DNA from 3 places in the Streptomyces sp. NPDC049887 genome. Region 1 is predicted to be linked to each of the others. Evidence: riboswitches for the same ligand, from Rfam matches in the RefSeq annotation. Region 1 holds a riboswitch; each other region holds the start of a gene.
What was found. A riboswitch is a leader RNA that binds a small molecule or an ion and turns the genes downstream of it on or off. The one in region 1 is predicted to bind cobalamin.
Positions count from the first base shown of each region.

Region 2: another riboswitch for cobalamin. It lies ahead of AB0J10_RS30350 ((2Fe-2S) ferredoxin domain-containing protein); the one in region 1 lies ahead of metE (5-methyltetrahydropteroyltriglutamate--homocysteine S-methyltransferase).
Region 3: another riboswitch for cobalamin. It lies ahead of AB0J10_RS20315 (energy-coupling factor ABC transporter permease); the one in region 1 lies ahead of metE (5-methyltetrahydropteroyltriglutamate--homocysteine S-methyltransferase).

Region 1 is NZ_JBFAMM010000018.1:135,194-144,577, reverse strand. It holds gene AB0J10_RS22185 (ATP-binding cassette domain-containing protein) at 1-461, opposite strand, end outside; gene AB0J10_RS22180 (arylsulfotransferase family protein) at 751-2,169, opposite strand; gene AB0J10_RS22175 (lipase family protein) at 3,114-4,232, shown strand; cobalamin riboswitch at 4,601-4,823, shown strand; gene metE (5-methyltetrahydropteroyltriglutamate--homocysteine S-methyltransferase) at 4,989-7,307, shown strand; gene AB0J10_RS22165 (hypothetical protein) at 7,628-8,317, shown strand; gene AB0J10_RS22160 (PepSY domain-containing protein) at 8,537-9,384, shown strand, end outside.
Region 2 is NZ_JBFAMM010000035.1:63,257-72,640, reverse strand. It holds partial or broken gene AB0J10_RS30365 (alcohol dehydrogenase catalytic domain-containing protein) at 1-482, opposite strand, end outside; gene AB0J10_RS30360 (alpha/beta fold hydrolase) at 637-1,407, shown strand; partial or broken gene AB0J10_RS30355 (hypothetical protein) at 1,564-1,614, opposite strand; gene AB0J10_RS30350 ((2Fe-2S) ferredoxin domain-containing protein) at 1,803-2,192, opposite strand; cobalamin riboswitch at 2,232-2,421, opposite strand; gene AB0J10_RS30345 (hypothetical protein) at 2,661-3,056, shown strand; gene AB0J10_RS30340 (carbonic anhydrase) at 3,234-3,836, shown strand; gene AB0J10_RS30335 (SulP family inorganic anion transporter) at 3,922-5,517, shown strand; gene AB0J10_RS30330 (selina-4(15),7(11)-diene synthase) at 5,868-6,986, shown strand; gene AB0J10_RS30325 (cytochrome P450) at 7,283-8,623, opposite strand; gene AB0J10_RS30320 (cytochrome P450) at 9,141-9,384, shown strand, end outside.
Region 3 is NZ_JBFAMM010000016.1:27,742-37,125, reverse strand. It holds gene AB0J10_RS20350 (hypothetical protein) at 1-241, opposite strand, end outside; gene AB0J10_RS20345 (FCD domain-containing protein) at 238-924, opposite strand; gene AB0J10_RS20340 (alpha/beta hydrolase) at 1,471-2,346, shown strand; gene AB0J10_RS20335 (chemotaxis protein) at 2,522-3,619, shown strand; gene dhaK (dihydroxyacetone kinase subunit DhaK) at 3,817-4,809, shown strand; gene dhaL (dihydroxyacetone kinase subunit DhaL) at 4,903-5,499, shown strand; gene AB0J10_RS20320 (PTS fructose transporter subunit IIA) at 5,496-5,900, shown strand; cobalamin riboswitch at 5,917-6,138, shown strand; gene AB0J10_RS20315 (energy-coupling factor ABC transporter permease) at 6,167-6,859, shown strand; gene AB0J10_RS20310 (energy-coupling factor ABC transporter substrate-binding protein) at 6,856-7,224, shown strand; gene cbiQ (cobalt ECF transporter T component CbiQ) at 7,231-7,980, shown strand; gene AB0J10_RS20300 (ATP-binding cassette domain-containing protein) at 7,989-8,843, shown strand; gene AB0J10_RS20295 (NADPH-dependent 2,4-dienoyl-CoA reductase) at 8,940-9,384, shown strand, end outside.

The DNA.
Region 1 (9,384 bases):
ACCTCGGCGCCGGCTGCCACGGCACCGATCGCCCGCGCCAGATACATGCGCTGCAGTTGTCCGCCGGAGAGGGTGTGCAGCGGGCGCCGCGCCAGCGGGCCGACGCCGAGCCGGTCGGCAGCCTCTCGCGCCTCGACGGGAGCACCGCTGCTGGTGAGCAGTTCCTCCCCACGAAGCGGAAACCGCCCGGCGGCCGGTTTCTGCGGGATCCAGGCGCACGACCGGCGCCGCCATGCCCACTCCGCGGCCGACCGTGCCCCTCGTCCTCCGACGAGGATGGTGCCTGTGACCTGTCTGTGCAGGCCGAGCACGGCTCGGAGCAGCGTCGTCTTCCCCGAACCGTTGGTCCCGGTGAGGGCCACAGTCTCGCCCGCGGCGATCTCGAGATCGATGTCGGCGACCGCTTCGACACGGCCGTGACGGCAGGCGACCCCCCGCATATGTATGTCCAGCCCACCCATCCACGTGTCCTTCCGGCCCTCCGCCACTGCCCGGACGAGCCCGACGAGCCCGCCCACGGGTGAGTAGTCGGCCGAAGTGGCGTGCCAGTTCCCGGCAGTCGGCGAATTTCGCCGAGTCGCCTCCGCCCCTCTGGTCCATGGGCACGTGGTGTCCCCGGTGTCACACTCCCCCGCGGTGGTCATGACGACCTCGGCCGTCCACCTGTGCAGCACCGCCGTTGCTTGGGGAGGGCCGGGGCCGCTGAGCACCGCTTCGGCAGCTGCCTGCTACGGTGCCCCGGGTGAGCTGTCAGCTGGTCCGTCTCACGACCTTGGATACCTTGAGGACCCTGCCTCTTGCATCGAGTGCCTTCACCTGAAAGTACGGTCCGGGGTCGCTCGTCGTGATGGCCGTCTCGAATCCGGACCGTGGGGCGTGTCGGACGACGACCGACAGGTCGTCGGGGTCAGGTCCGGCGAGCACCTGCCATGCTCTGGTCTGCGTCGAGCCGTTCCAGGAAGCGTAGACGACGCTGTCCCCGCCGCTGGCCCTTGCCGCCGCATTCGGCGGGTAGTACGGCGTGCCGATCCATTCGTTCCGAAACGCTCGGTACGAGATGTTTGAGCCCGGCAGCTTCGCGTCGTAGAGCAGGTTCTGCAGGCCGTTGCCTTCGCTGTTCCCCGCCTCCGCGTATTCCGAATAGTACGGGCTCTGGCCCCACCCGATGAATTTGTTGCCGTTGGAAAGGGCCTGGGTGTTTCCCTGGGTCGGCGAGTACAACGGCGGCTCGTGGTAATAGGTCTTCACTGCGGTCGCCCTGCGATTGTCGAAATCGAGGCTGAGGATCAGGCCATGTGACTGCTGTTCGGGTGCGCCGTCGGGCAGGTCGCAGCAGCCGTCGTCGAACATGCTGATCCGGTTTCCCGGCCGGAATCGGGCATCGTGCTGCCAGTAGAAGTCCGCGTTCGGGCCGAAGGTGAAGTCGCTCTTCTTCCCTCCGATCTGATATCGGATCCGCCCGGATCTCTTGGAGATGTCGTAGATGGCCCACATGTTCCGGGCCGAGATCAGCAGCCGGCCGCCAGGCCCCTCGTCGATGGAGTTGAGGTGGAAGGCGTCCCACACCCCGTCGGACGACGAGGCGCTGGAGGCCGATACCTCGGAGTCGGCAGGGTCCAGGTGGTCCAGCGCGCTCCAGGAGTAGAGGAGCTTCCCCGTGGCGAGGTCGACCTCCTGGACCTCGCTGTCCAGGATGGCTCCGTTCTTCGGTCCCCCATAAGGCGTGAGATCCATGGGCACCGGTTTGGATGCGAGGAACAGCGCGGTGCCCCTGCGGGTCAGGGTGAACTCATGCTCGTCCGGGTAGTAGCCGTGATGTGCGAAGACCGTCTTGAGCAGGCGGTAGCGGGTGTCGTAGATGTAGTAGCACCCGCCCGGTTCCGGCGCCCCGGCCGGCAGGTTCGTGTACCACGGTGGGAGGGCGAGGGACCCCTGCCACCAAGTCAGCACGGGCTGTCCCCTGTCCCTGTCCTTGCCCCTGTGCGCTTCGTAATACGTCTGGACCTTGAAGTCGGCGTTCTGAAGGTTGGTGGAGGGCAGAGGGCGGAACCAGACCGGATCGCCGGAGCTGTCGTTGATCAGTGCTCCGGTCTGGCCGACCATCTGGTCCGCGCTGAACGGGGCGACGAAGATGGGTCCGCGAGCCGTCCCCGGTTTGTTCGCGGTCACCTTCACTCGCATGGGATGAAGGCCCGGATGGGAGACAAAACTCCACACATCGCTCCCCGACAGGATCGGGGGCGGAGTACTTTCCGATGGAGGGAAGGGCTCCGTCGCGCACAGACGGTCGTCCCCTTGCGGGCTCGCTGCGGCCGAGGGCACACAGCTTGCGATGACACACCCCGCGAGCATGCAGGCCCAGACAGCGCGCCGGGTCCTTCTTCGTGCCCGGCGAGACCTCAGCTCTCGCGTCGCCATTGCCGACCTCCTCGGCTGCCCGGGCACCCTTCTCCGATGACGGTGCCGTGGGTCTTCCAACTCTCTGTCGGTTCACCCTCCGACCCGGAATGACCAAGATCAGAGTTGTTCCCCGGGTGACGCTAAGCGGCAAGGGGTCTTTGCGCCTGCCCAACGTCACTCAGGTAGGCCATTCGGCAGGCGCGGTCTCACCCGCGAGCCTGCGACAGCGCCGTCGGAGAACCCGACAGGCCTTCCCGGCTCCGGGGAACACCGGAGCCGGGAACAGCAACCCCAATGGCGCACCGAACCGGCCCTCGGCAGGCGCAGGTCCCCCTGGCCTCCTACGGTCAACGATGACTGCACAGCCACCGTCCCTAAGCCCCGGACTCACGCTTCGGCGCACTGATGGAGGCTCAGGATGAGAAGAAGACGAAAGCGGGGTCGCGGGTATGGCCGACGCAGCGATACAGACTCCTCCGCCAGGGCCGTCCCCCCGCGCTGGGCTCCCGAAGGAGCCGGGCCGGTGCAGACTCCGCCGGAGGGCCTTGCTTCGCAGGGAGAGAGCATGTGCGGTCGTGCTGCTGGCCGGGCTCCTCATCGGTGGGTACATCGCTCCATCGGGAGGCCCGGGCGGTCCCACCGATGCCGCACGCAACGGGGACGTAGTAGGTGTTCCAACCCACCTGCGCAATGTGCCCCAGGGGATTTCTGCTGTGGCCGACGGAAAACTGCTCGTGTACCGCATGCCGGGTATGCGGGGGAACCAAGTCAATGCGACGGCCATGCTGTTCCTTCCCAAGAAGGCACCTCCGGCAGGAGGTCGGCCGCTCGTCGTGTGGGGCCACGGAACCGTCGGATGGGCACCGCAGTGCGCGCCCAGCGTCCAACTCCAGGAACACAAAACCTGGGTCGACGGCCCGAACGACGCCTTGCTGGCAGCCGTCCTGAAGATGGGCATCGCCGTCGTCGCGCCGGACTACGAGGGGCTGGGGCCCGCGTCCGCGGGCGTCACCGCGGGCCACGGCTACTACGACCTGTCCAGTGAGGGCAACTCCATGATCTTCGCCGCGGTCGCCGCGCAGCGATACCTGGGCGACAGGCTGTCAGGGCAGTGGGTCCCAGCGGGATGGTCGGAAGGCGGCTTCGCAGCACTTGCCGCCGCCTACTACTCAGACTCTGCCACCAAGGCAGACCCGGACCTGGAATACCGCGGTGCCATCACCCTTGCCCCGGTCCCAGACGTGCCCGCCATGAACAGAATCCTGTGGCAGGTCATCGACAACGCGTCCCAATCCGGGCTCCCCCCGACGGACCACCAGATCGACCAGTTGGTCTTCGCCAACGCAGAAACCATCTACTTCACGAAGACCGAACGATACGCGGGCTACCACGTCGACCCCAGCCAGGTCTACGGCCCGAGAATGCTCAGGTTTTACCACCAGGACTGGCAGCGATGCCTGGACGACCTGAACGCACTTGTCAAGCAGGACATCCGGAACTATCTGGCTGCCTCCCCGTCACACCGTCCGGACTCGTATCCGGGGGTTCGCGGAGACACACCCAACTCGCTTCCGGAGAACAGACGGTTCTTCGAACAGAACCAGGGCAAGCTCGAAGCCTCGACCCTGCCGGGCTCGGTCCTGTGGCTGTACGGGACGGACGACATCACCAGCCCGAACTCCGTCACCTACAACGTCGTCAACAAGATGGTGGCCAACGGCAACGACATCAACCTCTCTGTCCTGGAAGGGGCAGGCCACTACGACGTCCCCGTCGTCGGCCTACCGCTGATCCAGGCTCGCCTCAAACAACTCTTCGCAATGGAGTCATAACGACCTGCCCCCGGTCCACCGGGTTTGCCGGCCCGCTCCCAGTCTCCGGCCGTGTACGGGTGCACGGGACCGGCCAGCACCATCATCAGCCCCATCTCGTCTCACACGAGAGCCCGTCACAGATCCGGTTCCACGTCTCCCGGTCGACCATGCCGGCCTCCACCCGGACAACCGCGGGTACGGCCCACCGGCCAGGTGGTCCTCCACCATCTCGGCGAACTCAACCTGCGGATCGGGAACGTGACCGACCCGCCGACGGTGCAAAGCACCCTCGGGCGTCCAACTCCACGTTTTCGGTCTCCTCGGTATCGAAGTCGCACGAACCGCTGGTCGCAGACCCGAATCGGTGATCTGCGAAGCACGGGTCTAGGCTGACCTGTGCAACTGGTTCGCCCCGTCCTCCAGGCGGGGCGTCGCAAGAGGGAACCCGGTGGGAATCCGGGACTGCCCCGCAGCGGTGAGCGGGAACGACCGCCGTCAAACGCACTGGGACCTCCGTACGGGCCTGGGAAGCGACGGCCATTAGGTGTCCTCCGGTCAGGGGGGACGTGCCCGCGAGTCCGAAGACCTGCCCGTTGCCCGCGCGCGGACGACTCCGTGCGCGGACATCCCGGTGACCTCGAGGGCGGGTCGGCGTACACACCAGGCGAACGGCCGTGCCTTGTCTCGCACGCTCGCACCGTCCGGTTCGTCACCCCTTCGCGCTCTCGTCCGGCCTCCGGGATCTCAGGGATTCATCTCGCGAAGGAGATCTCCGTGACATCGAAGTCCGCAGCCGAGGCAGCACGGGCCACCGTGTACGGCTACCCCCGCCAGGGCCCGAACCGGGAACTGAAGAAGGCCGTCGAGGGCTACTGGAAGGGCCGGGTCACCGCCGACGCCGTCCGTGCCACCGCCGCCGAACTGCGCCGCTCGAACTGGCAGCAGCTCGCCGAGGCCGGCATCCACGAGGTGCCCACCGGTGACTCCTCGTTCTACGACCACGTCCTCGACACCACCGTGATGGTCGGCGCGATCCCCGAGCGCCACCGCGCCGCCGTCGAGGCCGACGCCCTGAGCGGCTACTTCGCCATGGCGCGCGGCACGCAGGACGTGGCGCCGCTGGAGATGACGAAGTGGTTCGACACCAACTACCACTACCTGGTCCCGGAGCTGGGTCCGGACACCGTGTTCACAGCCGACTCGACCAAGCAGGTCGCCGAGCTGAGGGAAGCCCTGGCCCTCGGACTGACCGCGCGCCCCGTCCTGGTCGGCCCGGTCACGTACCTCCTGCTCGCCAAGCCCGCCCCCGGCGTATCCGCGGACTTCGAGCCGCTCACCCTCCTGGACCGGCTGCTGCCCGTGTACGCCGAGATCCTCGCCGACCTGCGCTCGGCCGGCGCGGAATGGGTGCAGCTCGACGAGCCCGCACTCGTCCAGGACCGCACCCCGGCCGAGCTGAACGCCGCCGAGCGCGCCTACCGCGAGCTCGGCGCCCTCACCGACCGGTCCAGGCTGCTCGTCGCCTCGTACTTCGACCGGCTCGGCGACGCCCTGCCGGTGCTGGCCAAGGCCCCGGTCGACGGACTCGCCCTGGACTTCACCGAGTCCGCCGCCGCCAACCTGGACGCCCTCGCCGCCGTCGGCGGACTTCCCGGAAAGCGCCTGGTCGCGGGGGTGGTCAACGGCCGCAACATCTGGGTCGACGACCTGGAGAAGTCGCTGTCCACCCTCGCCACCCTGCTCGGACTGGCCGACCGGGTCGACGTGGCCGCCTCGTGCTCGTTGCTCCATGTGCCGCTGGACACGGCCCCGGAGCGGGACATCGAGCCGCGGATCCTGCGCTGGCTCGCCTTCGCGAAGCAGAAGACGGCCGAGATCGTCACCCTCGCCAAGGGTCTCGCCCAGGGCACCGACACGATCACCGCGGAACTCGCCGCCAACCGTGCCGCTCTGGCCTCCCGAGCGGGCTCCCCCATCACACACGACCCGGACGTACGGTCCCGTGTCGCGGCGGTCGCCGAGGCCGACGGCCGCCGCTCCCAGCCCTACACCGAACGGGCCGCCGCCCAGCGCGCCCATCTCGGGCTGCCCCTGCTGCCGACCACCACGATCGGTTCCTTCCCGCAGACCGGCGAGCTGCGTGCGGCCCGCGCCGACCTGCGCGCCGGCCGGATCGACGCCGCCGGCTACGAGGAGCGCATCAGGGCCGAGATCCAGGAGGTCATCTCCTTCCAGGAGAAGACCGGCATCGACGTACTGGTGCACGGCGAGCCCGAACGCAACGACATGGTCCAGTACTTCGCCGAGCAACTCACCGGCTACCTCGCCACCCAGCACGGCTGGGTGCAGTCCTATGGCACCCGCTACGTCCGCCCGCCGATCCTGGCCGGCGACATCTCCCGCCCCGAGCCGATGACGGTGCCCTGGACGCGGTACGCCCAGTCCCTCACGTCCCGCCCGGTCAAGGGCATGCTCACCGGTCCGGTGACCCTGCTCGCCTGGTCGTTCGTCCGCGACGACCAGCCCCTCGGCGAGACCGCCCGCCAGGTGGCCCTCGCCCTGCGCGACGAGGTGAACGATCTGGAGGCTGCCGGGACGTCCGTCATCCAGGTGGACGAGCCCGCGCTGCGAGAGACGCTGCCGCTGCGCACCGCCGACCACCCGGCCTACCTGGCCTGGGCGACGGAGGCGTTCCGGCTGAGCACGAGCGGGGTCCGGCCGGACACCCAGATCCACACCCACATGTGCTACGCCGAGTTCGGCGACATCGTCCAGGCCATCGACGACCTCGACGCCGACGTCATCAGCCTGGAGGCCGCCCGCTCGCACATGCAGGTCGCCCGCGAACTGGCCGCTCACGGCTACCCGCGCGAGGCAGGCCCGGGCGTGTACGACATCCACTCACCGCGCGTTCCCAGCGCCGAGGAGGCGGCCGAGCTGCTCCGCACGGGTCTGAGGGCCATCCCGGCGGAGCGGCTCTGGGTCAATCCCGACTGCGGCCTGAAGACCCGCGCCTGGCCCGAGACCCGGGCCTCACTGGAGAACCTGGTCGCCGCCGCACGTGCCGTTCGCGGCGAGCTGTCCCGGTCCTGACCCGCACATCCGAGGGCCGGGGCGCCTACAAGCGCCCCGGCCCCGACGAGATCCGCCGCCGCGAGCAGGAGCGGCAAGTCGGACGGCTCGCAGACTTCTCGATCACCCGCGCCCGATGGTCCGGCTGATTTCGGTCAGGATAAGCTCACCCGGCCCGAGCCGTGCTCGCATACGACCCCCGCGAGCTGCACGGGCTCGATCACGTCACGCGCCCCGACTGCTGTCGTGGGACAACCGTGGCCGAGATTGAACGGTGACGGATCCGCACACGTAGTAGTGCGGAAGAGGCATGAGCCGCCCGACGAACGCGAGGAGGAGTGATGGCCGACCGTGGCCTGCTCCGCTTCGCGCGGGTGGCGGTGTTCAGCCTGGTGTGCGTGCTCCTGGCGGCCACCGGGCACAGCGTGGCCGGGGGGCATCATCCGCCCTTCGCCCTGCTCGCGGCCGGCGGCACGGCAGTCGCTTTCACGGCGGGGCGCCTCGCCGGACGTGAGCGCACTTTCCGGCAGATCGCCGGTGCGGTCACGGTCACGCAGGGCGCGCTGCACCTGCTGTTCGCGTTCACCGGCCCCGGCCACACCCGGACGCCCTCCGTGCACAACGGCCAGCACGTCGGGCATATGCCGCATGCAGAGCGTATGGGGACCTACGGCTCGGAGATCGTGACCGGAGCCGTCGGTGCGGGGGCCGAACCTGTCGGCACGGCCATGGCCTCCGACCATCAGAGCCCGCTCATGCTGCTCGCGCACCTGGTCGCCGGGCTCGGCGCCGCCTGGTGGCTGCGCCAGGGGGAAGCCCTGGTGTGGCGGCTCTGCCGACTTCTGGGCACACCCCTTTCGGCGGCGCTGCACGCGCTGGTTCTGCTGCGGCGGTGGTCGCGGTTCCGGGCGTCGCTTGCACGCCGCCGCACCCCGCCGGACCGCGGCGCGGACCGCGAGGTGCCGTACCGCACCCGGGTCCTGGAGCACATGGTCGCCCGGCGTGGTCCGCCTGTGCTGTTCACCCACTGATCCGGCCGAAGCGGGCCGACGCGCCGCCCGCCCGACCGGTGTTCCCACCGCCCGTGAATCCGGACTTCCGGCCCCATGCGGCGGCTCTCACGCGTACCCCGGGTTCCGCGCGGCTCCGCTCGTCGCGCAGGGACCGATCGGTGGCGCGCGCTTCCGGCAGTGAACAGTCCCCGGCCCCTGCGTGCGGGCCGGGCAGGACTTCAGGAGCTGAACCCACTCATGAGCACCACATCCGACGCCTCTCCCGACGGGGCCCCGGCCGCCGACTCCCCGGACGAGAAGCCCACGTCGGACCAGTCCAGGCCCCCGTCGGCCACCCCGGTCAACGGTCGTACACGCTCCGGCTGGTGGCCCCTGCTGACCCGGCTGCACTTCTACGCCGGCATTCTGGTCGCCCCGTTCCTGCTGGTCGCGGCGCTGACCGGGCTGGCGTACACCGCCGTTCCGCAGCTGGACCAGCTCGTCTACAACCAGGAGCTGCGAGTGGAGGAGGTGGGTGGGACGCCGAAACCGCTGACGGAGCAGATAGCGGCCGCCCGCGAGGCCCACCCCGAGGGCAGCATCATGTCGGTCGTTCCGCCCGAGGCCGCCGACCACACCACCAAGGTGGTGCTCTCCGTCCCCGAGCTCGCCGAGCAGGACAGGCAGCGCACCGTCTACGTCGATCCCTACACCGCGGAGGTGCGCGGCGCCCTGACGACCTGGTTCGGTTCGACGCCCCTGGCGACCTGGCTGGACGACCTGCACCGCAACCTCCACCTCGGGGAGACCGGCCGGCTGTACTCCGAGCTCGCCGCGAGCTGGCTGTGGGTGCTGGTCCTGGGCGGTCTGCTGCTGTGGTTCGGACGCCGGCGCACCTACGCGGGCGGGGCGAAGCGCAACACGCTGCTGCCCGAGCGCGGGGCACGCGGCGTGCGCCGCAGCCGCAGCCTCCACGCGGTCACCGGCGTGTGGATCTCGGTCGGGCTTCTCGTCCTCAGTGCCACCGGTCTGACCTGGTCGGCGTACGCCGGCGAACGCTTCACCGAACTGCGCACCTCGCTGAGCGCGTACGCACCCGAGCTGGA
Region 2 (9,384 bases), on a different contig from region 1:
AGCATCGTGTCGTTGTGACCGTCCGCGGACTCCAACTCCACCGACAGGCAGTGCGCCACGACCCGGTCCCCGGCCTTCCAGCGGTTCACACCCGGCCCGGCCCGCAGGACGACGCCGGCGAGGTCGGAGCCCAGCACGTGGTACGGCAGGTCGTGGCGCTTGGTCAGCTCCGACAGCCGGCCGTAGCGCTCCAGGAAGCCGAACGTCGGCAGGGGCTCGAAGATCGACGACCACACGGTGTTGTAGTTGATCGCCGACGCCATCACCGCCACCAGCGCCTCGCCCGGACCCGGCTCCGGCGTCACCACGTCCTCCAGGTGCAACGACTTCCGGGGATCCTTGTCCACCGTCGCCACACCCTCGAACATGCCGATGTCTTCTTTTCTGACGACGCTCCCCCGGTAACTCTCGGGGATGCGCAGACCGGAGAAGTCCACGGTCTCGGCGTCGTCGGAAAGGATGGCGCTGACTATTTCGTTCACAGGATCAGGGTAGGAAGAGGGCCTCGGTGCGGGAACCCCGATTCCACCGGCGGACCCCCCAGAAAAGCCGGTAGGGGGTTGTCGGCCGGAAATCCGCTCCGCAATTCTCTGTTCGGTGCACCGATGAGAACGGGTATGAAGGAATGTGGAAATTATGGAGAGTCCTGCCCGCGACGGCGCCGGCACAGGTTCCTGGATCCGCAGGTTCCACCCGGTCCCCGATGCCGACGCCCGGCTCGTGTGCTTCCCGCACGCCGGGGGTTCCGCCGGCTTCTTCTTCCCACTCTCGCGCGCCCTCGCGCAGCAGGGTGTCGAGGTGCTCCCGGTGCAGTACCCGGGACGGCAGGACCGGCAGGCCGAGCCCACCGTCCCGGACATGGCGGTGATGGCCGACCGGGTCGCCGAGGCCCTCACCCCCTACCTGGACCGGCCGTTCGCGCTCTTCGGCCACAGCATGGGCGCGACCCTCGCCTACGAGGTGGCCCGCCGTGCGCAGGACACCGGCCGGGCGCCCGCCGCCCTGTTCGTGTCGGGCCGTCGTGCCCCGCACCGGGTCGTCGACGACGGGTTGCACCTGCTCTCGGACCGGGAATTGGTCGAGGACATCCGGGCTCTCGACGGCACGGGGTCTGAGATGTTCGGCGACCCGGAGCTGCTGGAACGCGCCCTGCCGGCCATTCGGAGCGATTACCGGGCCGCCGAGACCTACCGGTTCCTCCCGGGACCGCAACTGCGCTGCCCGGTGCATGCGCTGACCGGGTTCTCGGACCCACGCGTGGGCGTCGGCGAACTGCACCACTGGGCCGGCTGCACCGATGGGCCGTTCGAGCTCCAGGTCTTCCCCGGCGGCCACTTCTACCTCACGGATCACGCCGAGGCGATCACTGCCGGGATCGCGGACCGGCTGGCCACGGCGACGGCCTGACGGGCGGTCCCGGCCGGGCCGTGGCGGACTCGGCCGGGCCGGCGCGCCAGGCCCTTGACCGGCATCCGCCGTAGGTCCTCCCCGTCCAGCAGCACCCGTCCGTGGCGGGGCCAGTGCCCGGTGGACAGTGCGCAACAGGGTCGACCTCCCGGCGCCGTCGGGGCCGACGAGGCCGACGACCTCGCCGGGGGCCGCACTCAGCGACACGCCCTCCGCCAGGGCCCTGCCCCGTCCTGGACCACCGGCAGGTCCTCCACGGCCAGTCCTCCCGGCGCGCCCACGGCTCCGCTCCCCCTCGTGGCGTCCTCCCTCATGCCGTGCTCCGGCGCATCAGCCACCGGATGACGCGGCGGGCCGCGCGTCGGACGGGAGCGTGGGGCGAGGGGTCCGACGGCTCAGCCTGCGTCCCGGAGCGATCCGGAACGGACGCGCCGTGGCGGGGTGAAGGCGTACAGCGCGAGGATCTCCGGCATCTCGGCGAGGCCCGGGCCGCCCGCGCGCACCCACGCGGCCACGTCCTCGGTCGCGGCCGGATCGTTCACCAGGCCGAACCAGGCCGGTCGCCCGCCCGCGGCCCGCCCCTCGGCCGACGGCTGCACGACGACGACGTTCGCCTGGTCGCACACGTCCAGACAGTCGGTGATCCGCACCGGTGCCTGTTCCGCGAGACGCGCGGCCTGATGCGCGTGGTCGACTCCGGTCACCTTGGGACTGCCGCAGCAGCAGTCCCGGCACACCACGATCCGGCACGGCACCGGACCGGTGTCCACTGGCCCCCTGGGCACCACGACAAGCCCTCCCCTCCGGGGAAATCCGCCCCGGTCAGCTCGAGGAGGCGACCGCGTGAGTCTCCTGGCTCCCGGGTCACCGCTCGCCCCGGCCTTCCCACCCGCCTCCGGGCAGTGGTCCGCTCGGGGTCCGCTCGCCGATCACAGTGGCGGGACCGCGCCGGATTCACACCGGCTTCCTCGTTCCGCCGTCGCCTTTTACGGCGCTCATCATCGCAGAGTCCCGCGCCGTGTCCACGCCGTGTCCGGATCCGGCCGGCCAGGACCGCCCGTCACTCCACTCCGGGCGGCCACCGAGGGCGTCGGCCGTACCGCGAACGGACGCCCACCGGTGGCACCCGAACACCGGACGAACCAGGCTGACAACACCACATACTGCAAAAGACGCAGTAATCAACCGGAAAACGAGGCAAAGGAACGGTAATGTTCGGCCCGGCGCAGCACTGACAGCCAAGGAGTCCGGCGGTGATCTCACGTGTGTCAGCGGGCATTCTGCTGATCTGCGCGGTGCTGCTGCACGTGGTGACTCCGCTGTGCGCCACCCCCGACGCGCCCCGGGCCGAGGCGGCCGTCGTCACCGAGAACAGGAACCCCCACACCGCGGCCGTGGTCGTCCGCGCGGACGGTGCCGGGCTCCACCACGACGAGTACGACCCGCGCAACCACCCCTCGCGGCTGACCCCACTCGGCGCTCCGGCCGCCGCCGGCCCCGGCTACGGGAACACCGGCCACGGCGGCGGCGCCCCGGACGAGACGACGGGCCCCCCGCCCGGCACGTCGGCCGGGACCGCGAGACACAGCCGGAATCCCGGCGCCGCAACGGCGCCGACCCTGAGCACCCTGCAGTCGTTCCGCTGCTGACCGGCAGGTGCGCCACCGGTCACCGCCCTCCCCCAGCCCCCGGGACACCGCTCCGGCACGCCCCGGGACGGACCCGGGGCGGGCCGACGCCGCCGTCACGGGGCGTCAGGGCCACCGCGGCGCACCCCTCTTCTGCGAAGCAGACCCGTTCCGCATCGAAGAGACCGAGGTACGACCATGCAGTCACTCATCGAGCACGCCCGGCAGTTCCCCGCGCGGATCGCGGGCCAGCAGGACGCCTACGCGGCACTCGCGCGGGGGCAGCGGCCCCAGGCGCTGTTCATCACCTGTTCCGACTCCCGGGTGGTCCCCTCGCTGATCACCGGCGCCCGGCCCGGCGACGTGTTCGAGGTACGCACGGCCGGGAACATCGTCCCGCCCTGGCGGCCGCAGGCGGCGTGTGCCGTCGGGGGCAGCCTGGAGTTCGCCCTGGAGGCCCTGGAGGTGCCGGACATCGTCGTGTGCGGCCACTCGCACTGCGGTGCCGTCCAGGGCCTGCTGCGGGAGCAGGACGTCCGGAGCATGCCGCTGGTACGGCGCTGGCTCACCCGGGCGGGCCACCGCACCGGGCAGGACGGGTCCGCTCCGTCGGCCGACGAGGAACTGACGCCCGCCGTGCAGCGGCACGTCCTGACCCAGCTCGGCCATCTGCGGACCTACCCCTGCGTCGCCCGGCGGCTGGACTCCGGCCGGCTGCGGCTGCACGCCTGGTTCTACATGGTCGAGTCCGGCGAGGTCCTCTCCTGCGCGGCGGACGGCCGCACCTTCCGGCCCCTGTGATCCGGGCCGGTGCGGTGGCCGCCGGCGGCCACCGCACCGGCCCCGACGCCCACGACGTTCCTTCCTCACCTCCTGAAAGAACGCCATGCCCCTGATCACTGCAGAGCAGCGGCGCACCCTCCGCGCCGACGTCACCGCCTCCCTCGTCGTCTTCCTCGTCGCCCTGCCGCTGTGCGTGGGCGTGGCCGTCGCCTCCGGCGTGCCGGCCGAACTCGGCCTCATCACCGGCATCGTCGGCGGTCTGGTCACCGGGCTGCTGCCCGGCAGCAGCCTCCAGGTCAGCGGTCCCGCGGCCGGGTTGACCGTCCTCGTCTTCACGGCGGTCTCCGACTACGGGCTGCCCGCCCTGGGGGTGATCGTGCTCGGCGCCGGGCTGATCCAGCTCGTGCTCGGTGCCCTGCGGCTCGGCCGCTGGTTCCGCGCGATCTCCCTGGCCGTCGTCCAGGGCATGCTCGCCGGTATCGGGCTGGTCCTGATCGCCGGTCAGCTCTACGCGCTGGCGGACGCCAAGGCGCCGGGCGGCGGCCTGGCCGACCTGGCGGGCCTGCCGCGGCTCGTCCTCACCACCGTCACCTCGCAGAACGCCCTCCTGGCCCTCGCCGTGGGCGTGGGAACGGCGCGGCTCATCGCCGTGTGGCCGCGCGTCTCGGGACGGGCGCGGGTGGTGCCGGGAGCGCTGGTCGCGGTGGGTGTCGCGACCGTACTGACCGCCCTGTTCGACCTGCCGATCGCACGGGTCGAGGTCACGGGGCTGCTGCACGCGATCCATCCGCTGGGCCTGTCCGACGCGACGCGGCTCGCCGACGTGGGACTGGCGGCCACGGTCGTGGCGTTCGCGCTGATCGCCTCGGCCGAGAGCCTGTTCAGCGCGAACGCCGTCGACCGGCTCCACTCGGGCCGCCGCACCGACTACGACAAGGAGCTGATGGCGCAGGGCGCGGGCAACAGCGTCTGCGGTCTGCTCGGCTCCCTGCCGATGACCGCGGTGATCGTGCGCAGCTCCGCGAACGTCCAGGCCGGTGCGCGCACCAAGCTCTCCCGGGTGCTCCACGGCGTGTGGCTGCTGCTCTTCGCGGCCTTCCTCCCGCAGGCTCTCTCCTACGTCCCCACCGCCGCGCTCGCCGGCGTCCTGATCCACGCGGGGTGGAAGCTGATCCCGGTGAAGGAGATCGGGCCGCTGTGGCGGGACCACCGGGGCGAGGCGGTCGTCCTGGTCGTCACGGCTGCGGCGATCGTGACGACGAACATGTTCGAGGGCGTGCTCATCGGTCTGCTCCTCGCCGTCGTCAAGACCGCCTGGGCCATGTCCCACGTCCACATCTCCGTGTCCGACAGCGGCATCGGGCCGGTCCGGGTCCGGCTCAGCGGCAACGCCACGTTCCTGCGGCTGCCCCGCATCCTGGACACCCTGGAGGCGCTGCCGCAGCGCCATGTGGAGCTCGACCTCTCCGGGGTTCGCCATCTGGACCACGCCTGCATGACCGCCCTGCAGAGCTGGGCCGACGAGCGCAACGCCCACATCTCGCGGCCGGAAGCGGAGGTCGGGGTCCTGGGCGGGTCCGGTACGGGCGGTGCGGCTGCCGAGGCGTCCGCGGGCCCGGACACGGCCGGTACGGCAGGTGGCGCGGGCGGCCAGACCCGGGGCTCGGCCGGTTTCCGCCCCAAGGGGCCGCAGCCGTAGCGCACCTGACAGCACGTCCGGTGGCGGGAACGCGCCATCCGCCGGACGGACCGCCCCCGGGCCCGCGGACGCTTCGGCGGCCGGCACGGGGGCGTCGTGCGAGTGCCCGCAGGTTCCGGTTCCGACGGGGCGCCGCAGGTCCTGGGCCCCTGCCGGTCCGCCGTGTGCCCCCGTGGCCCTCCGCTCCTCGTCCTCGCGGGGGCCGCGGTCGGTGGTCGCCCTATTGGATCGGCCGACAGGGCTGGCTACTATGCGCCATAGTTGATCACTCTGAGGTGGGAGTGATCGGTGTGACCACAGTGGCGCCGGGCACGTCGGCCCTGGCGCAAACCGCGAACGAGAGGACGGCCGTGGGGCCCGAGCTGACAGTTCCGCCGATCTACTCCCCGATAGCCCCGGCAATCCATCCACGCCACGCGGACATCGACATCCGGACCGCCGCGTGGGCAGAAACGTTTCGCATCGGCTCCGAGGAGTTGCGCGCCCGCCTCGTACGTCAGGACATCGGTACTTTCGCCGCCCGCATCCTGCCGGAGGGCCGCCAGGAGGTGATCTCCCTCCTCGCCGACTTCGTCCTGTGGTTGTTCGGTGTCGACGACGGGCACTGCGAGGAGGGCGAGCTGGGCCGGCGCCCGGGCGACCTCGCCGGCACACTCCACCGGCTGCTGCGCGTCGCCCAGAACCCCGAGGCTCCGATGCTCCCCGACGACCCGCTGGCGGCCGGTCTGCGCGACCTGCGCCTGCGGGCCGACCGCTACGGGACCTCCGGGCAGACCGCCCGCTGGGTGGGCACGCTGCGCGAGTACTTCTTCTCCGTGGTCTGGGAGGCCTCCCACCGGAGCGCGGCGACGGTGCCCGACCTCAACGACTACACCCTGATGCGCCTGTACGACGGCGCAACCTCGGTCGTCTTCCCCCTGCTGGAGATGGGCCACGGCTACGAACTCCAGCCGCACGAGCGCGACAGCACCGCGGTGCGCGCGGCCGAGGAGATGGCTTCGTTCGTCATCACCTGGGACAACGACATCTTCTCGTACCACAAGGAGCGCAAGGGCACCGGCTACTACCTGAACGCGCTGCGCGTGCTGGAGCAGGACGGCCTCACCCCCGAACAGGCACTCACCACGGCGATCGCCCAACGGGACCGCGTGATGGGCCTGTTCATGCGGCTGAGCGGGCATCTCTCGCAGGACGGCAGCCCACAGCTGAGGCAGTACCTCGCCGGGCTCGCCTCCTTCATCCGGGGAGCGCAGGACTGGGGGATCAGTTCCATCCGCTACACGACACCGGACGACCCCGCACGCATCCCGTCCGTCTTCCGTGACACCCCGACGGACGAGAGCCGGGAACCGCTGGACATCCCCGCGGTCGCCTGGTGGTGGGACCTCCCCACCGGCCGGCCGGCACTCGCCCGGCCCCGCAACGGCACGCGGGAGGACCAGCACAGGAACCTCACCCCGGTTCGCTAGGGCGTGTTGCGTCCGGCGACGTTCGTCCCGTCGCGGCGCCCGGCACGGCGACCGGCGGCGCTGCCGAAGCACCGAGCAGGCCCTCCGGGCCGATCCGGCGCCTTGCGCCCCTCCCCCTCGGCCCGGAGGGCCTGGGGCGACCCCACGCACCGGACGCCGCTGCGCGCCGGGCGATCCTTGCCCGGCGCGGCACCAGTGCCACCCCTGGCACCGCGCGAGGAGCACGGGCGTCGCGGTGCGGTGCCCGTGCTCCTCGCCGCGGGTGCAGCGCCGGCCCGGCCGGGCGCGAGCGGGGTTCAGCGTGACAGCAGGGTGCGCCACCACGATCGGGAGGCCGTCGCCGAGGGGACGGGCTCGTCCTCCCGCGGGGGGAGAGGCAGGGCCGCCGCGGGCAGCGGCTGGGCCGCGATCGGGGCACCGTACGGCGGGAGCTGGGTGCCCAGTGAGCGCGGACGGGTGAACCGGACCGGGAGTGCGGAGGGCCGGCGGGTGAGCCAGTCCGCGGTGATGCCGATCTCCGTCTCGGGAACGGCGAGTCTCATGTCCGGCAGGAGTGACATGAGTTCGTCGATGCCGGTGTCCGCGATGGCACGGCCGATGTCACCGCCCGGGCACTCGTGGGGACCGCTGCTCAGCGCGAGGTGCGAGCGGTTCCCGTGCATCGGCACGGTCAGGTCGGGCCGCTGCTCGGGGTCCACGTTGGCCGCGGCGATGCACAGCAGCAGCAGGTCGCCGGACTTGATCGCCCGCCCTCCCAGCTTGGTGTCGGAAGTGGCCCAACGGCCCGGAACCACACCGATGCTGGGGTTGTCCCACATGACCTGCTCCAGGGCGTCGGGGAGAGTCATATGACCGCCCGACAGGCTGCCGCGGAACCGGCGGTCCGTCAGGATCAGCCGCAGTGTCTGGGCGATGAGATTGACCGTGCCCTGGTGGGCGGCCACCAGGGTCAGGCGCAGATGCTCGACGATCTCGGTGTCCGTCAGGCGTGACTCGTGCAGGATGAGCCGCGACGCCAGGTCATTGCCCGGCGCGGTCTTCTTGTACGCGACGAGGTCCTCCAGGACCTGGGTCACGAGCGCGTTGCTCGCGGCCGCCGTCTCGCTGCCGCGCATCAGGTCGAGCGTCGGCTCGACGAGCAGCGGACCCTTGTCCGGTGTCATTCCGAGCAGCCGGCTGACGACCAGCATGGGCAGCGGCTCGGCGTACTCGCGGACGAGGTCGGCGGTGCCGTCCGCCCCGAAACCGCTGACGAGCTGACGGGTGTAGTGCGTGACGTACCGGCGCATGCCGCGGCGGTTGAACTGGGCCAGTCCGTCCACGACGGCGCCACGCAGGCGGGCGTGCTCCTCGCCGTCGGCGAAGACGCACAGCGGCTGCCAGCCCACCATGGGGATCAGCGGGGAGTCCGCGGGGACGCGGCCCTCGCGGAAGGCGCTCCAGCGCCGCGAGTCCCGGCTGAACAGCAGGGGGGTGCGCATCACCTCCAGGTTCTCCCGGTACCCGAGCACGATCCACGCCGGGATGTCCCCGTGCAGGAGGACCGGGGCCACCGGGCCGTACTCCCGGCGCAGTTCCTCGTACGTGCCGGCCGGGTCGGTGATCTCCGGCAGGCGCCGGAGGCCGCCGGCGGCCATGCCGTGGGCGGGGCACCCGGGCGGTGGCACGAGCCCGTCGGCGGATGTCGGGGGTTGGGGGGTCACGGGGCCTCCGGATATGGGGAGCGACCCCCTTCACGAAGGCCGGCCGGGGGCGCTCATGATCGTCGCTGCTGACCGCGGGCAGCGGTCTCGGCTGCCGGTCTCCGCTGAGCAAGATCGGCACTCAGGGCAGCATATCCCCGGCCGTCCCAAACCCGACAGGGAGTCAATGCTCCGTCGGGCAAAGGGTGTTGGACCTCACGAAAGGGTCCACGGGATGCGTCGCGCCGGCGGCCGACGGACCGTTCGACGGAGAACGATGTTTCCCCGGTGCGGCGGGTGTCGAGAAAATGACCATGATGGTGCCCGAGGGGCGGCTTCCCGGCCTCCCCTCCTCCCGGTTCGTCCCGGCAGGCCCCCCGAGGGCCCGCCCGGGCACCGCCGCGTACACCACATCCCCCCACGCCGGGCCGGCAGCGCCCCGGCACGAGAACGTCTCGCGAGAGGACGCACCGTGTCACTGGAAGCCATACCTCGTGCCAAGGGCCGGGTGCCGGGCCTCGGTCATGTACCACGGCTGGTGCGAGCCCCCCTCAGGGTGCTCAGCTCCCTCCACGCCGAAGGCCCGGTACTGCGGCTCGACATCGGCACCATGCCGGTGGTCATGGTCACCAGCGCCGAGACCGTCGGCGAGGTCCTCGTCAAGAAGGCCCGCTCCTTCCGCAAGGGCCGGCTGTTCGAACGTGTCCGGCCGCTGG
Region 3 (9,384 bases), on a different contig from region 1:
TGCCCGCGCCACCGGACGCGCCCGGGGCGGTGACCGACGGCGTGACCGTCGCCGCGGCGGTATCCGCCACGGCGGCCCGGTCCGGCTTCGTGCCCGTGACCGCCACGGCGGCACCCCCGTCTCCCGCCGAGCCGACGACCACCTCCGCGTCCGCGTCCGCGCCCGTGCCCGGCGTCGATCCGGTAACCGCCACCGCTTCCGCCCCCGTACCCGCGCCGTTCCCGTTCCCGCTCGTGTTCATACGAGGCCCTCCAGCATGATCCGTTCGGTTTCGGTGAGATAGGTCTCCGCCGCCCGCCGCGCGGCGCCCCCGTCGCCGGAGCGCACCGCAGCCACCACGGGTTCCAGCCGCGCGTGGGCGGCCGCGGCGTCGGTGAACGGGCCGACGAGCGCGGCCCGTACGGGCAGATAGGCGTTGAAGAGCGTGTTGGTGAGCAGGCCGTAGACCCGGTTGCCGGTCGCACGGGCGAGCGAACGGTGCACCTCGATGTCCGCGAGCTGGACCGCGTCACCGCCCTCGGCGGCGCGCACGGCCGCCAGCAGCGCGCCGAGTTCGGCCCGCTGCCCGGCGGTGGCCCGGCGGGCGGCCCGCTCGGCGATCAACGCACCGATGCTGCGGCGCACTTCGAAGATCTCGCGGATCCAGCCGGGGTCGTGCCGCACGAGCATGGGGAGCAGATCCGCCCCGCCGAGCCGGGCGAAGTCACGGACCCGGGTGCCCACTCCGTGCCGGGTCTCCAGCAGCCCTGCCTGGACGAGGCGCCCGAAGGCGTGCTTGAGGGTGGTACGGGTGACGCCGTAGCCGTCGGCCAGGCTGCGTTCCGGCGGCAGATAGCTGCCTGCTGGATGACGTCCGGTGAGGATGTCATCCCTCAGCCGCCCCTCCAGGACGTCGACGATCGTCTCGCGGGGCAGTGCTTCCACGCCGCTCCTCCTCAGTGGTTCAGTGGATGAGCCACTGAACCAACACCCCGGAGCGGAAGTCAATGGGCGTGCGGGAGAAGGCCGTTGAACCACACCGCCGGGCGGCTGCCGGGCCGGGGGCGTACGACACGGACCGGTCGCGGGCTCCGAGCGTCCGGGTGCCCGCGGACATCCGTGGCGCGAAGACGCCGGCCCGGCCGGTCGGACGCCGCCGTGCGCACTGCGGGCCCCGTGCCGCCCTGCCCGGACACCTCCGATCGGGCCGCCACTTCCCGCACGCCCACGCGACCGACGCCCACGCGACCGACGCCGACGCCCACGCGACCGGCGCCGACGCCCTCGGCGCCTTCGCTCCTCGGGACGGACGCGACCACAGCCCATGACCCTCGATCCCCGCCCATGACGGCGGGGTGCCGGACACCGACCACACGGTCAACGACGCCTGCCTGTTCGAGGCCCGACCACGCCCCGGGCGGAACGCCCCGGCCGGTCGGGTGAAAGGCTGACCCGGATGCGATGTGACGACCCGTCGGAAGGAAGCACCGGATGACCGACCCCCTCGAGCTCGAACTCCCCGTCGACGGCGGGACGCTGCGCGTCCTGCGGTTCGGCACGGGGCCGCGCACGGCGGTCGCGGCACACGGCATCACCGCGTCCGGGATGTCGTTCCGCGCTCTCGGCCGCCATCTGCACCCCGACTGGTCGCTGTTCGCCCTCGACCTGCGGGGCCGGGGCGGCAGCGCCGACACCCCGGGGCCCCACGGCCTCGACGCCCACGCCGCCGATCTGTGCGCGGCTGCCGAGCGCTGGGGCGGCGGCGCGCCCGTCGCGGTCACGGGCCAGTCGATGGGGGCGTGTGCGGCGCTGCGGGCCGCAGCGCGCCGCCCGGAGCTCTTCGACCGGCTGCTGCTGATCGACGGCGGACTTCCCCTGCCCCTGGAGGACGGCGCCGATCCCGATGCCCTGCTCGACTCCTCGATGGGGCCGGTCCTGGCGCGGCTGACCCGTACGTTCGAGAGCGACGAGGCGTACGTGGACCTCTTCCGCGCCCATCCCGCTCTCGGCCCCGAATGGAACGACGACATCGAGGCGTACGTCCGCTACGACATCACGGGCCCCTCCGGCGCCCGTCGCTCCCGCGCCCAGGAGGGTCCGGTCCGCCGCGACGGCCGCGCGCTGCTCACCTCGGCGCCGGCCCTCGCCGAGGACCTGGCGGGACTCGCGGTGCCGGCGGTGCTGCTGCACGCACCCCGGGGGCTGACGGGGGCGGAGCCGGGCATGCTGTCCGACGCTCTGGTCGCGCACTGGACCGCCCGGACGCCGCTGCTCACGGCGGAGGCGGTGCCCGACTGCAACCACTGGACGATCCTCATGGGCCCCCGGGCGAGGACGGTCGCCGACCGTCTCGTGGGCATGGTGTGAGGTCGGCGCCCGCCCGGCGCACGCGCACGGCGGCGCGGGCGGGGCGGCGCCCCACCGGTCCTGGTGCCCGCGCAGGCAATCCGACTTATGGTGCAAGGAGTCGGCTTCAGCTCGTCGCACCTCGGTGCGGACAGCCCGGCCCTCCAGTGCACACCGCTCGGAAAGGGTGGACCCGATGCACCCAGCCCTCAGCTCCGACGACCTGGTCCGGCTCCGCCGGCAGCGCCCCTATCCCGCGGTGTCGGTGCTCATGCCCACGCACCGCCGTGAGCCGGACAGCGCGCAGGACCCGGTCCGGCTGCGCAATCTCATGACGGAGGCCAAGGAGCAGCTCAAGGCCGATCCCGCCGTCACCCGGGACACCCGGATCGACGTGTCCGAGCAGCTCGACCGGGCGCTGGCCGAGATCGACCTGGTGCACGCGGAGGACGGACTGGTGGTCTTCGCCGCGCCGGGCGAGCACGAGGTGTGGACGCTCGGCCGGCCGGTGCCCGAGCGCGTGGTGCTGTCGGACACCTATCTGACCCGCAACCTCGTCTCGGCACAGGCCGCGGAGCGCCCCTTCTGGGTCCTGGCGGTCGCGTCGGACCTGGCCACCCTGTGGAGCGGCGCTGCCGACCGCCTCACGGAGGAGCGCACCGGGCCCTTCCCGATGTCCCGCCCCGCGGAGAACTTCGACGCCGAGCGCCAGGAGCGCATCGGCGATGTGCCCAGCACCTTCCGGGACGAGGACACGCGGCACTTCCTGCGGGAGGCCGACACGGCGCTCGCCGCGGTGCTGAAGGCCGACCCGCGGCCGCTGTACGTGACCGGCGAGCCCGCCGCGCTCGCCCTCCTCGACGACGTCGGCACGGCCGCGAAGGGCCAGGCCGTCCACGCACCCCGGGGCGGGGTGGCGGGCGGCTCCGCCGATGCGGTCTGGCAGGCGGTGCGACCGTTCGTCGAGGCCCACGCGCAGCAGGAGGTCTCCGGCGTGCTGGAGGAACTGGACCGGGCCAGGGGCAGGCGCGCCTTCGCCGCCGGCGTCGACGAGATCCGGCAGAGCGTGGAGACGGGCCGGGTCGCGCTGCTCGCCGTGGAGGAGAACTACCGCGAGACGGTGCGGGACACCGGCGCCCACCTCCTGCCCGCCGACACCGGCGACCTGGACGCGGTGGTCGACGTCGTGGACGAGATCGTCGAGAAGTCCCTGGAGACGGGCGCGCAGGTGCGGTTCGTCCCGGACGGCACGCTCGCGGGGATGGGCGGTATCGCGAGCGCGCTGCGCTACTGACCCGCCTGCGCCGGACGGCCGTCACCGCAGGGAACCTCCGGCCGCCCGCTGACGGTGCCGACGGATCGGGGGGAGCGCGGTGCCGTGCGGGCCGTTTGCGCCGATACTGGCAGAGGGTGTGCGGCCCGTCCCGCCACGGCCCGGCCTGAGAGGACACCGTCCGGAGTGATCGTCGCCAGTCCCACCAGGAGGTTCCCATGAGGATGCTCATCAACGTCCCCGAGACGGTCGTCGCCGACGGCCTGCGCGGTCTGGCCGCGGCGCACCCCGGGCTGAACATCGACGTGGAGAACAGGGTCGTGGTGCGGGGGGACGCCCCTGTCCCGGGCAAGGTGGGCCTGGTGTCCGGCGGCGGGTCGGGGCACGAGCCCCTGCACGGCGGGTTCGTGGGAATCGGGATGCTCTCGGCGGCGTGCCCCGGCGAGGTCTTCACGTCCCCGGTGCCGGACCAGATGGCCCGGGCAGCGGCGGCGGTGGACAGCGGGGCGGGTGTGCTCTTCGTGGTGAAGAACTACACCGGCGACGTGCTGAACTTCGACATGGCCCAGGAACTCGCCGAGGACGAGGGCGTCCAGGTGGCCAAGGTGCTCGTCAACGACGACGTGGCCGTGCAGGACAGCCTCTACACGGCGGGCAGGCGCGGTACGGGCGCGACGCTCTTCGTGGAGAAGATCGCGGGTGCCGCGGCGGAGGAGGGGGCGCCGCTGGAGCGGGTCGAGGCCGTCGCCCGCCGGGTCAACGAGCGGTCGCGCAGCTTCGGCGTCGCGCTCAGCGCGGTGACGACCCCGGCCAAGGGCAGTCCGACCTTCGATCTGCCCTCCGGTGAGCTGGAGTTGGGGATCGGCATCCACGGCGAGCCCGGCCGGGAGAGGCGGCCGATGATGACGTCGCGGGAGATCGCGGACTTCGCGGTGAACGCGGTCCTGGAGGATCTGCAGCCGTCGAGTCCGGTGCTGGCGCTGGTCAACGGCATGGGCGCGACACCGCTGCTGGAGCTGTACGGCTTCAACGCGGAGGTCCACCGGGTGCTCGCCGAGCGGGCCGTTCCGGTGGCCCGGACCCTGGTCGGCAACTACGTCACCTCGCTCGACATGGCGGGCTGCTCGGTGACGCTGTGCGAGGCGGACGAGGAGATCCTGCGGCTGTGGGACGCCCCCGTGGAGACGCCCGCGCTGCGCTGGGGCCGCTGAGCCATGCCCGGCCCGGCCGACGGCGGCTCCGCGTCCGCGGGCCGCGACGACGCGCGCGGGGGAGCCGGTGCGTCACGAGAAGGAGGCGGCGCTGTGCTCGACGCGGATTTCTTCCTCCGCTGGATGAACGCCCTGGCCGAGGCGGTGGACCGCGAGGCGGCCCGGCTGACCGAACTCGACGCCGCGATCGGGGACGCCGACCACGGTACGAATCTGCAGCGGGGTTTCACGGCGGTGCGGGCGGCGCTGGAGAAGGACGTGCCGGACACCCCCGGTGCGGTACTGATGCTGACCGGGCGGCAGTTGATCTCGACGGTCGGCGGGGCGTCGGGACCGCTGTACGGGACGCTGTTGCGGCGGGCCGGCAAGGCGCTCGGCGACGAGGCCGAGGTGACGCGGGCACAGCTCGCCGAGGCGCTGCGCGCGGGGATCGCGGCGGTGGCGCAGCTCGGCGGCGCGAAGGCCGGGGACAAGACGATGCTGGACGCGCTGGAGCCCGCGGCCGCGGCGCTGGACGAGTCCTTCGCGGCCGCTCGGGAGGCCGCCGACGAGGGCGCGGCGGCGACCGTGCCGATGCTGGCCCGCAAGGGGCGGGCGAGCTATCTGGGCGAGCGCAGCATCGGGCATCAGGATCCGGGGGCGACGTCCTCCGCCCTGCTGGTCGGGGCCCTCGAGGAGGCGGCACGATGACCGGCCCGGTCGGGATCGTCCTCGTCTCCCACAGCGCGCAGGTCGCGGAGTCGGTGGCCGACCTCGCCCGCAGGCTGGCCGGCGCCGGCGACGCCGTACCGGTCGCCGCGGCGGGCGGGACCGCGGACGGCGGCCTCGGCACCAGTTCGGAGCTGACGGCGCGTGCCGCGCACGAGGTGGACCGGGGCGCCGGGGTGGCCGTGCTGGTCGACATCGGCAGCGCCGTGCTGACGGTCAAGGCGCTGCTGGCCGAGGGCGACGAACTCCCGGAGGGGACCAGGCTGGTGGACGCGCCGTTCGTGGAGGGCGCCGTCGCCGCGGTGGTCACCGCGTCCGCCGGCGCGGATCTGGACGCGGTGGAGGCGGCGGCCGCCGAGGCGTACGACTATCGCAAGGTGTGACCGTGCGCATCCGTGCGCGGCTTGTGATGCACCTGGTCAACGCACTAATGTCGCAGGGCCTTGGTGAACGGGAAACCGGTGGAGTACCGGTGCGGCCCTCGCCACTGTGATCGGGAAGTCCGGCTCTCTCCGCAAGGAAGCCACTGGACCGCCACGGGAGACCGTGGTGTCCGGGAAGGCGGAGCCCGGGCGGCAGGACCCGTCAGCCAGGAGACCGGCCAGGGCGCGTTGTCCATCCACGAGGTGCTGGAGAGGGTCTCCCAACCATGCATATAGCCGAGGGGTATCTGCCCCCTGTGCACGCCGCCGCCTGGGGCGTCGCGTCCGCCCCCTTCGTGATCCACGGCGTACGGGCGCTCACCCGTGAGGTCAGGGCGAATCCCGAGTCCACCCTGCTGCTCGGCGCGTCGGGGGCCTTCACCTTCGTCCTGTCGGCACTCAAGATCCCTTCCGTGACCGGCAGTTGCTCGCATCCGACCGGCACGGGGCTGGGCGCGATCCTGTTCCGGCCACCGATCATGGCCGTGCTCGGCACGATCACCCTGCTCTTCCAGGCCCTGCTGCTGGCCCACGGCGGACTGACCACGCTCGGCGCGAACGTGTTCTCGATGGCGATCGTCGGGCCGTGGGCCGGCTTCGGGGTGTACGCGCTGCTGCGGCGGTCCGGGGTGTCGCTGATGGTGGGCGTTTTCTTCGGCGCGTTCGTCGCGGACCTGTCCACGTACTGCGTCACCAGCGTGCAGCTGGCGCTGGCGTTCCCCGACCCGGGCAGCGGCGTGGCCGGAGCCCTGGCCAAGTTCGGCGGCATCTTCGCGCTCACCCAGATCCCGCTGGCCGTCAGCGAGGGCCTGCTCACCGTGCTGGTGATGCGGCTGCTCGTGCAGTCCAGCAAGGGTGAGCTGACCCGCCTCGGAGTGCTCCTCCAGGGCGGGGCCAAGAAGGAGGCCGCGGTCCGATGAGCCGTAACGCGAAGATCAACACACTGCTGGTGGCGATCGTGGCGGCGCTGGCGGTGCTGCCGCTCGCCCTCGGTCTGGGCGACCACAAGGAGGAGCCCTTCACGGGCGCCGACGGGGAGGCGGAGACCGCGATCACGGAGATCGCACCGGACTACGAGCCGTGGTTCGCGCCGCTCTACGAACCTCCGTCCGGGGAGGTCGAGTCGGCGCTGTTCGCCCTCCAGGCGGCCCTGGGTGCCGGTGTCCTGGCGTACTACTTCGGGCTGCGCAAGGGGCGGCGGCAGGGTGAGGCGCGGGCGGTGGCCGGGGAGGCGCCGGCCGCCGGTTCCGCGGGGCTTTCCGATACCGCGGGCCCGGGCGCGTAGCCGCCGATGCTGCCGATCGACGCGGCGGCGCACGGCAGTCGCTGGCGCCGCCGTCATCCGTGCGAGAAGGCGGCACTCGGGCTCGGACTGACGGTCTGCGCCGTCGCGCTGCCGCCGTGGCCGGGCGCCGTCCTGGTCGCCGCGGCGGCCGTGTCCGTACTGCTCGGGCCCGCCGGGGTGGCTCCGCGGCAGCTGTGGCGGGCGTGGCGCGTGCCGCTTGGGTTCTGTGTCACGGGCGCGGTGCCCCTGCTGTTCTCGGTGGGCGGCCCCGACGGCTTCCTGGCGCTCGCGCCCGACGGCCCCGCGGACGCCGTGCGGATCCTGCTGCGGACGTCCGCCGCCTCGCTCGGGGTGCTGCTGTTCGCGTTCACCACGCCGGTGTCGGACGTGCTGCCCCGGCTGGTCCGGGCCGGGGTGCCCGGGCCCGTCGTGGACGTGGCCCTGGTGATGTACCGGATCGGCTTTCTGCTGCTCGACGCGGTGCACCGGATCCGTCAGGCGCAGGCGGCCCGGCTCGGGCACACGACCCGGGCGGCGGCCTGGCGGTCCCTCGCCGGGCTCGCCGCGACCGCCTTCGTGCGGGCCTTCGACCGGGCCCAGCGGCTGCAGACCGGACTCGCCGGGCGCGGCTACGACGGAACGCTGCGGGTCCTGGTGCCGCCCGCGACGGTGTCGGCCCGCTTCCTGGCGGCGACCGCCGGGCTGCTGGCGGGGATCGTCGCCCTCACCCTCGTACTGGAAAGGTCCGTACTGTGAGAACGTCCGTGGACGCGAGCGTACCCGGGGCCGGGGCGCCCGTGGTGGAACTGGCCGGCGCTGGATTCTCCTACCCGGACGGCCCGCCGGTGCTGCGCGGTGTCGACTTCGCCGTGCCGGGCGGACGTTCCCTGGCGCTGCTGGGCCGCAACGGCAGCGGCAAGACGACCCTGATGCGGCTCCTCAGCGGCGGGCTTCGCTGCGAGGAGGGCCGGTTGCTGCTGGACGGCGAGCCGGTGGCGTACGACCGCGGCGGGCTGACCCGGCTGCGGACGACGGTGCAGCTGGTCGTGCAGGATCCGGACGACCAGCTGTTCGCCGCTTCGGTGGGCCAGGACGTGTCGTTCGGGCCGATGAACCTGGGGCTGCCGGAGCCGGAGGTACGGGCCCGGGTCGCCGAGGCACTCGACGCCCTGGACATCACGGCGCTGGAGGACCGCCCGACGCATCTGCTGTCGTACGGGCAGCGAAAACGGGCCGCGATCGCGGGCGCGGTGGCGATGCGGCCGCGGGTGCTGGTCCTGGACGAGCCGACGGCGGGACTCGACCCGCACGGGCAGGAGCGGCTGCTGGCGGTGCTGGAGCGGCTGCGGGAGGGCGGCACGACCGTGGTGATGGCCACGCACGACGTGGACCTGGCGCTGCGCTGGGCGGACGACGCCGCCGTGCTGTCGCCGGCGGGGCTGCGGACGGGGCCGGTCACGGAGCTGCTGGCGGACCGGGAACTGCTGGACTCGGCCCGGCTGCGCCTGCCGTGGGCGATGGCCGCGGAGGAGGTGCTGCGCGCCCACGGGCTGCTGGAAGCGGGCAGCCCGGGCCCCCGGACCCCGGAGGAGCTGGACCGCTGGACCGTACCGGCGTAGCGCATCTCACCCGGACCTCGTTGTGCAACTAGTTGCATAACGAGGTTCCGGCGTCTACAAAAGGGGGCGACGCTCATTGCGCGAGGAGGCGCCCCGATGACCCCCACCCCGTACCCGCATCTGCTCAGCCCGCTCGACCTCGGCTTCACCACACTCCCGAACCGGGTGCTCATGGGCTCGATGCACATCGGCCTGGAGGAGGCGGAGAACGGCTTCGAGCGCATGGCGGCCTTCTACGCCGAGCGCGCCCGCGGGGGCGTCGGGCTGATCGTGACCGGCGGTATCGCCCCGAACGACGCGGGGCGCCCCTACGACGGCGGCGCCAAGCTCACCACCGCGGAGGAGGCCGCGCAGCACCGCACGGTCACCGAAGCGGTGCACGCGGCGGGCGGCCGGATCGCCATGCAGATCCTGCACTTCGGGCGCTACGCCTACCACCCCCAGCTGGTCGCGCCGAGCGCGCTGCAGGCCCCCATCAGCCCGTTCGTCCCCCACGCCCTCACCGACGAGGAGGTCGAGCGGACCGTCGAGGACTACGTCC